Regions from separate parts of the Microbacterium sp. UBA3486 genome, predicted to be linked through region 2. Evidence: predicted binding sites of a transcription regulator. Region 2 holds the regulator's gene; each other region holds the start of a gene.
What was found. Region 2 encodes LexA, which represses DNA repair genes until DNA is damaged. Its sites were predicted from a motif close to TCGAACANNTGTTCGA; they were not measured.

Region 1 (2,267 bases), on a different contig from region 2:
CTCGCGCTCACCAGCGACCACGTCACCGGCAACCTCCCGTACGGCGCATCCAAGGGTGCCCTCGACCGCCTCGTGATCTCTGCGGCGCGCGAGCTCGGTCCGCGCGGGATCTCGGCGAACGTGCTGAACCCGGGCCCCATCGACACCGGCTGGATGGACGACGACACGCGCACGGGTCTGGCCGGGATGACGCCCCTCGGGCGCCTCGGGCAGCCGGCGGACGTGGCTGCGGTGGTGGAGTTCCTCGTGTCGGACGAGGGGCGCTGGATCTCCGGGCAACTGCTGAAGTCCGACGGCGCGTTCTCGGCGCAGTACTGAGGGGTGCGGGGCGCTCGATCAGTCGGCGGCGCTGGCGATCGTCAGTGCCCGCCGCCGAACTCGATCATCCCGACCCCGACGGCGATGAGTGCGACGCCGACGGCCATCATCGCCGAGAAGTGGTCCTTGAAGATCACCCGTCCCAGCACGGCGGTCAGTGCGACGCCGGCGGCGGCCCAGATTCCGTAGGCGACGCCCACCGGCATTCCCATCGCCAGGATCGTGCCGAGCAGTGTGAATGCCGCGAGGTAGCCGACGACGATCACGGGGATCCAACGGCGACGTCGCAGCCCCTCGGATGCGCGCAGACTCAACGTCGCGGTGACCTCGCTGGCGATCGCGAGGGAGAGGAGCAGCCAGGTCACGGCGCCACCTCCCTGGTCTCGCGCGTGTGGGAGCCGAGCTCGACGAGCAGCACGCCGACCACGATCACGCCGACGCCGACGATCTGCACCGGTCCCAGCAGCTCGCCGAACAGCACGGTGCCGAGCACAGCGGTCAGCACGACTCCGATCGCCGACCAGATGCCGTACGCGACCCCGACGGCCATGCCGCGATCGAGCACCACCGACAGCAGCCACAGTGAGCCGGAGTAGCCCAGAACCACGACGATCAGCCAGAGCGGATGTGTGAACCCTTCGGCCGCGCGTAGTGAGAGGGTCGCGGTGACCTCCAGTGCGATCGCGAGCAGGAGGGGCGGCCAAGCCGAACGGCGAGGGCGATCTGTCATCGGGGGCCTTTCGTGGAGGGTCCGAGGGGGAGAACGCGAGGGTGGCGTGCAGGATTCCCGGCGCGAGTGGAATCGATGGCGGTCGAGAGCGGGACGGGAGCGAGCTGTCGACGTCGGACAGGAGAGGGATCGTGTCACCGCTGATATGCCGGCATGGATTCGAATATAGCTTCGAATGTCGGTGGTGTTCGCGGTAAAATCGAGTATGTCGAATTTGACCGCGTTGCATGAGGCGATGTCTCGCTTGGATGAGGTGTGGGCGGGCGTGGGTGATTCGGGGGAGTTGTCGCGGGAGCAGCTGATCGTGGTGAGCGCGTCGATCGGGGTGTTGCGGCGTCGGTTGGATGCGGTGCATGTGTCGGTGGCGGCGTGCATCTCTCGGGAGTCGCGTGCGGAGCTGGGTGCGGGGAGTCTGGCGAAGCAGCAGGGTTTCCGGAGTCCGGCGACGTTGATCGCGGCCGCGACGGGGGTGTCGACGGGTGAGGCGTCGCGGTTGGTCAGGGTGGGTGAGGCGACGGCGCCGCGGAGTGATCTTCTGGGGGCGCGTCTGCCGGCGAGGTATCCGTTGGTGAGCGAGGCGCTGGATGCGGGGGTGCTGGGGGCTCCGGCGGCGGCGTTGATCATCGCGGCGCTGGATCGGTGCCGGGTTGTGGCGGGGGTGGAGCGGATCGCTGAGGGGGAGCGGCTGCTGGTGGAGTCTGCCGATGGTATGGCACTCGATGGTGTGCGCACGCTCGTGGTGCGGGTGGAGGCGTGGCTCGACCCGGATGGGGTGGAGCCGCGTGAGGAAGAGCGCCGTGGCAGGCGGGCGTTGTCATTGTTCGAGCGGGACGGGATGGTGCATCTGAACGCGGTTCTCGATGTGGAGACCGCGGCGCCGGTGGTGACGGCGATCCGGGGGTTCGTGACGGCGGTGTTCGCGGCGCGGAAGGGCGCGCCCGATGCGGGCGCGTCTGATGGGGATCGGCGGACGGTGCCGATGATTCAGGCGGATGCTCTTTCGGTGTTCTGTGCGCATGTGCTCGGGTGTGAGCGGCGGGTTCCGGTCGCCGGTGCGAGGGTGATCGTGCGGGTGGGCCTCGATGATCTGGAGGCCGGGACCGGGTCGGCGACCGTGGATGGTGTGGATCAGCCGGTCAGTGTCGGGGCGGCGCGGCGGATGGCGGCCGGGGGCGGCGTGATCCCCTGTGTCCTCGGTGGGGACAGTGAGGTTCTCGAT
Region 2 (2,267 bases):
GCCTCCGGTGTCGATCACGACGACGTCGTCGCGCCCGTTCGTGCGGACGGCGACGATGCGGCCGTCCTCCAACGGCTGATACCAGCGGTTGCCGAGCACCCAGAGCCCGTAGCCCGTGTCGGCATCGGACGGGGCCAGCGGCCGCGGGGGTCCGGAAGGCGTCACCCCGTCGATGGCGACGCGGTGGAGTGTCCAGCGGTCATCGGCGATGTCGGCGAAGACCAGTTCCGTGTCGCTGAGCCACTCGGGCTGCAGCGCCGCTCGTGACGGGATCGTCCGCGGGAGGCCTCCGTCGACCTCGGCGACCTGCACGCACGCGCTCTCCCACGGCATCCTCCCCCGTTCCCAGGCGACCCACGCGGCGCGGGTCCCGTCAGGAGAGAGTGCGGGGTGGGCGAAGAATCCCTCGCCCTGCACGATCACGCTGACCGCGGACGCATCTTCTGCGGCGGAGCCGTCGAGCGGGATCTCGACGATCGCACGGAGGTGCGGTGTGGTCGAGAGGTCTTCGCGCACGGCGAGCAGACGTCCGTCCTGCACGCGCAGACCTCCGTGCGCGGGCCCGGCAGCGGTGAGCGTGACGAGATCCCCGTCGGGGGTCAGGCGGCGCACCCGCTGGTCACCGGCGTCGACGAAGTACAGCGCCCCCCGATCGTCCGCCGTCCAGGCGCCTCCACCGTATTCGTGCACGCGGGAGCGGGCGTTCCAGGGCGCGGGGAGGACCTCGGCGCCCGTGGAACTCCGTACCGTCACCCGTCCCTTCTCGGACGGAACCGACTCACCCCACCAGATGTCCGTGCCGACGAAGCGGGCGCCGTCGATGCGAGGAGAAGCTGCCGCGACTGAGGCCGCGGAGAAAGGCGAAGGCCAGGAACCGTAGGGGGACGACGTCATGCTTCGAGCCTATGGGGCGCTGACGCGAGCGTCACGCGGGGCGCACACGAAGGCCCTCCAGGGAAACCGGGAGGGCCTTCGTCGTGCTCTCGTCTCAGACCGCGCGGAGCACCGCCACGATCTTGCCGAGGATCACGGCTTCATCTCCCAGGATGGGCTCGAACGCCGAGTTGCGCGGGAGCAGCCAGGTGTGGCCGTCGCGACGGCGCAGCACCTTGACGGTGGCCTCGCCGTCGAGCATCGCCGCGACGATCTCGCCGTTCTCGGCGCTGTTCTGTGAACGGACGACGACCCAGTCGCCGTCGCAGATGGCGGCGTCGATCATCGACTCGCCGGAGACCTTGAGCATGAACAGGTCGCCCTTGCCCACCAGCTGGCGGGGGAGCGGGAAGATCTCCTCGACCTGCTGGTCGGCGGTGATCGGCACACCGGCGGCGATGCGTCCGACGAGGGGGACCAGTGCCGCATCGCCGACCGGTGTCGCCACGTCGGCGGGGTTCTCGGTGCTGGCCCCCGGCAGGTCGATGAGCACTTCCATGGCGCGGGTCTTCCCGGGGTCCCGACGAAGATAGCCGCTGAGCTCCAACTGCCCGAGCTGGTGGGTGACGCTGGAGAGGGACTTGAGACCGACGGCGTCGCCGATCTCGCGCATGCTCGGCGGGTAACCGTGGTGCGCGATCGAGTTCTGGATGACCTCGAGGATCGCCATCTGCTTCGGGCTGAGGCTCTTCCGGCGGCGCGTGCGCGGTGCCTCCGACTCGGGGGCAGAGTTCTCGCTCATGGTGCTCCTTCAGTGCGTGATCCGACGTCCCTCTTCGAATGTCGGAGGCCCGTGGTGGGGTGTCCTTATCGAAACCGTATCCGAGAAACGGGCCGATCTGGAAGATCTGTTCGAGCGTGTCGGCTCATTTCCGGATTCGGTTTCGAAGAATACTTGACAGATGTTCGAACTCGAAGATATCTTCGGTACGTAGCTTCGCATTCACGGCTCCCGGCCGAGACGGGAATGCGAACGCTACGCCAACTTCCCCGGCGGCCTCACCGCTCCGGGACAGGCTAAGGAGCACCACATGAGCAGCATCAGCTTCAGCACCGCAGCAGTCATTCCGGCGTCGACCCGTCCCACGACGCGACTCCGACTGACGACGCGTGGCCGCGCCGTGCTGCTGGCCTTCGCCTCGGTCCCGCTCGCGATCGGTATCGCCTTCGCGGCGCTCAGCGGTGGTAGCGCGATCGCTTCGGGAGCAGATTCGGTCGCCGTCAGCGTCGAGACGGTGACCGTCATGCCGGGAGACACCCTCTGGTCGATCGCCACCAGCGTCGCTCCCGATGCCGACCCGCGCGACGTCATCGGTGAGATCAGCCGGATGAAC
Region 3 (2,267 bases), on a different contig from region 2:
CGAAGAACTGTGCGCGATGCTGGCGGAATAGCAGGACCGCCGGGGTGGTTGTCTCTGATGTGCTCACACTTAAACCACAGAGTGCAGGGGTAGATTCTGTGCATGCCAGGGGTACTAGACTGGCTGTCTCATCGGGGGAGACCTCGAACGATCACATGGGGAGGAGGTTCCGATGATTCTTGTACGACAGGAAATCGGCGATGTGCTGAGGGACTTCCGCCTGCAGAAGGGGCGCACGCTCCGGCAGGTCGCAAGCAAGGCGTCGGTTGCGCTCGGCTACCTCAGCGAGGTCGAGCGTGGGCAGAAGGAGGCGTCGAGCGAGATCCTCGCTTCCGTCGCCGACGCGCTCGACGTTCCCATTTCGACGATCATGCGCGAGGTCGGAGACCGCATCTCGGTGCTCGAGGGCATCCAGGTCTTTCCGGACGTCGTTCCCGACGACCTCGTCGCGTCGATCGAACCTCAGCTTTCGCTGCACTGATCCCCGGTCGGGGAAGCCATGCGTCGTAGCGAGTTCCTCCGCGCCGTCGAGACCGAGTTCCAGGCACGCGCGTCCTCTCTGGTGAACGACCTGACGCTCAGCGCTGTCGGCGGTCGAACAGCGCTCGAGGCGCTGGCCGAGGGAACACCGCCACGCGATATCTGGTTGGCGCTGTGCGTCGAGATGGATGTTCCGGAGAACAGGCGACATGGCGTCGGTCGGCAGGAGCCGCGCGGACGCTGAGTCGTTCGTCGATCTCCGATGCCTACGGGACACGACCTGAGATTCACGGCGTGTCGTCGAAGATCTGTTCGAAGCGGGCGTAGTCTTCTGCACAAGTGGTTCAGGGAATCTGTTCTGCACGGTATGTGAGCTCTCCGCGTCGATGTCGGTGGCCTCTCCTACGGTGGAAAACAAGCCGAAGAGCCATTACGCCTTGTCGGAGAGTTTCTCCCAACCGGGAGAGCCGCGACAGCCTACAGGCGGCATCACGCGCGCAGAAGGAGCACATCATGCCATCACCCGCCGACCGCGAGAAGTCCCTCGAGACCGCCCTCGCCCAGATCGATCGCCAGTTCGGAAAGGGCTCGGTCATGCGGCTGGGCAGCGATGAGCGCGCCCCCGTGGCGGTCATCCCCACCGGCTCCATTGCCCTCGACGTCGCTCTCGGCGTCGGAGGCCTCCCGCGTGGTCGAATCGTCGAGATCTACGGACCGGAGTCCTCGGGTAAGACGACCCTCACCCTGCATGCGATCGCGAACGCTCAGCGCGCAGGTGGCATCGCCGCGTTCATCGACGCGGAACATGCGCTCGACCCCGACTACGCTGCGAAGCTCGGCGTCGACATCGATGCGCTCCTGGTGTCGCAGCCCGACACCGGTGAGCAGGCCCTCGAGATCGCCGACATGCTCGTGCGCTCGGGAGCCATCGACCTCATCGTCATCGACTCCGTGGCGGCGCTCGTGCCTCGCGCCGAGATCGAGGGCGAGATGGGCGACTCGCACGTCGGTCTGCAGGCGCGACTCATGTCGCAGGCGCTGCGTAAGCTCACCGGTGGCCTGAACCAGACCAACACGACGATGATCTTCATCAACCAGCTTCGCGAGAAGATCGGCGTCTTCTTCGGTTCGCCCGAGACGACCGCCGGTGGTAAGGCGCTGAAGTTCTACGCCTCGGTGCGCATGGATATCCGTCGTATCGAGACCCTCAAGGACGGAACCGACGCCGTCGGAAACCGCACCAGGGTCAAGGTGGTCAAGAACAAGATGGCACCGCCGTTCAAGCAGGCCGAGTTCGACATCCTCTACGGCGTCGGCATCTCCCGTGAGGGCAGCCTGATCGACTTCGGCGTCGAGCACGCCATCGTGAAGAAGTCGGGCTCGTGGTACACCTACGACGGTGACCAGTTGGGCCAGGGCAAAGAGAACGCGCGTACCTTCCTGTTGAACAACCCTGATATCGCGCTGGCGATCGAGACGCAGATCAAGCAGAAGCTCGGTATCGGCGGCCCCGCTTCGGTACCGGCAGCTGCAGACGAGCTCGCTGAGCGTCGTCCGGCCTGATGAACGACACGCGTGGGGGCGATCCCGACCGGATCGCCCCCATCATCCCCCTCTTCGGCGGCGGGTCGAAGAAGCAAACGCACACGCCGCCGCCTCGCCTGGCGGAAGGCGACGACCAGTCGACGGACGATCCCCGCGCCAGCGACGCGGCGGTCTGGCGCACGACCTGGGATGCCCCTCCGGACAGTGCCTCGCACATCGACGCGTCCGACGCGGGTACTCCC

Region 1: B2869_RS02405 (DUF222 domain-containing protein) is a predicted target of LexA. The motif match lies at 1,208-1,223, and genes of this name have one in related genera.
Region 3: recA (recombinase RecA) is a predicted target of LexA. The motif match lies at 781-796, and genes of this name have one in related genera.

The regions. Positions count from the first base shown of each region.
Region 1 covers NZ_DFQP01000016.1:61,867-64,133, reverse strand. Annotated here, with positions in the region: gene B2869_RS02420 (SDR family oxidoreductase) at 1-318, shown strand, start outside; gene B2869_RS02415 (DMT family transporter) at 360-683, opposite strand; gene B2869_RS02410 (DMT family transporter) at 680-1,048, opposite strand; gene B2869_RS02405 (DUF222 domain-containing protein) at 1,224-2,267, shown strand, end outside.
Region 2 covers NZ_DFQP01000026.1:13,137-15,403, forward strand. Annotated here, with positions in the region: gene B2869_RS03305 (prolyl oligopeptidase family serine peptidase) at 1-894, opposite strand, end outside; gene lexA (transcriptional repressor LexA) at 989-1,675, opposite strand; gene B2869_RS03315 (LysM peptidoglycan-binding domain-containing protein) at 1,965-2,267, shown strand, end outside.
Region 3 covers NZ_DFQP01000083.1:123,575-125,841, reverse strand. Annotated here, with positions in the region: gene B2869_RS12570 (CinA family protein) at 1-31, shown strand, start outside; gene B2869_RS12565 (helix-turn-helix domain-containing protein) at 173-481, shown strand; gene B2869_RS12560 (DUF3046 domain-containing protein) at 500-724, shown strand; gene recA (recombinase RecA) at 994-2,043, shown strand; gene B2869_RS12550 (regulatory protein RecX) at 2,043-2,267, shown strand, end outside.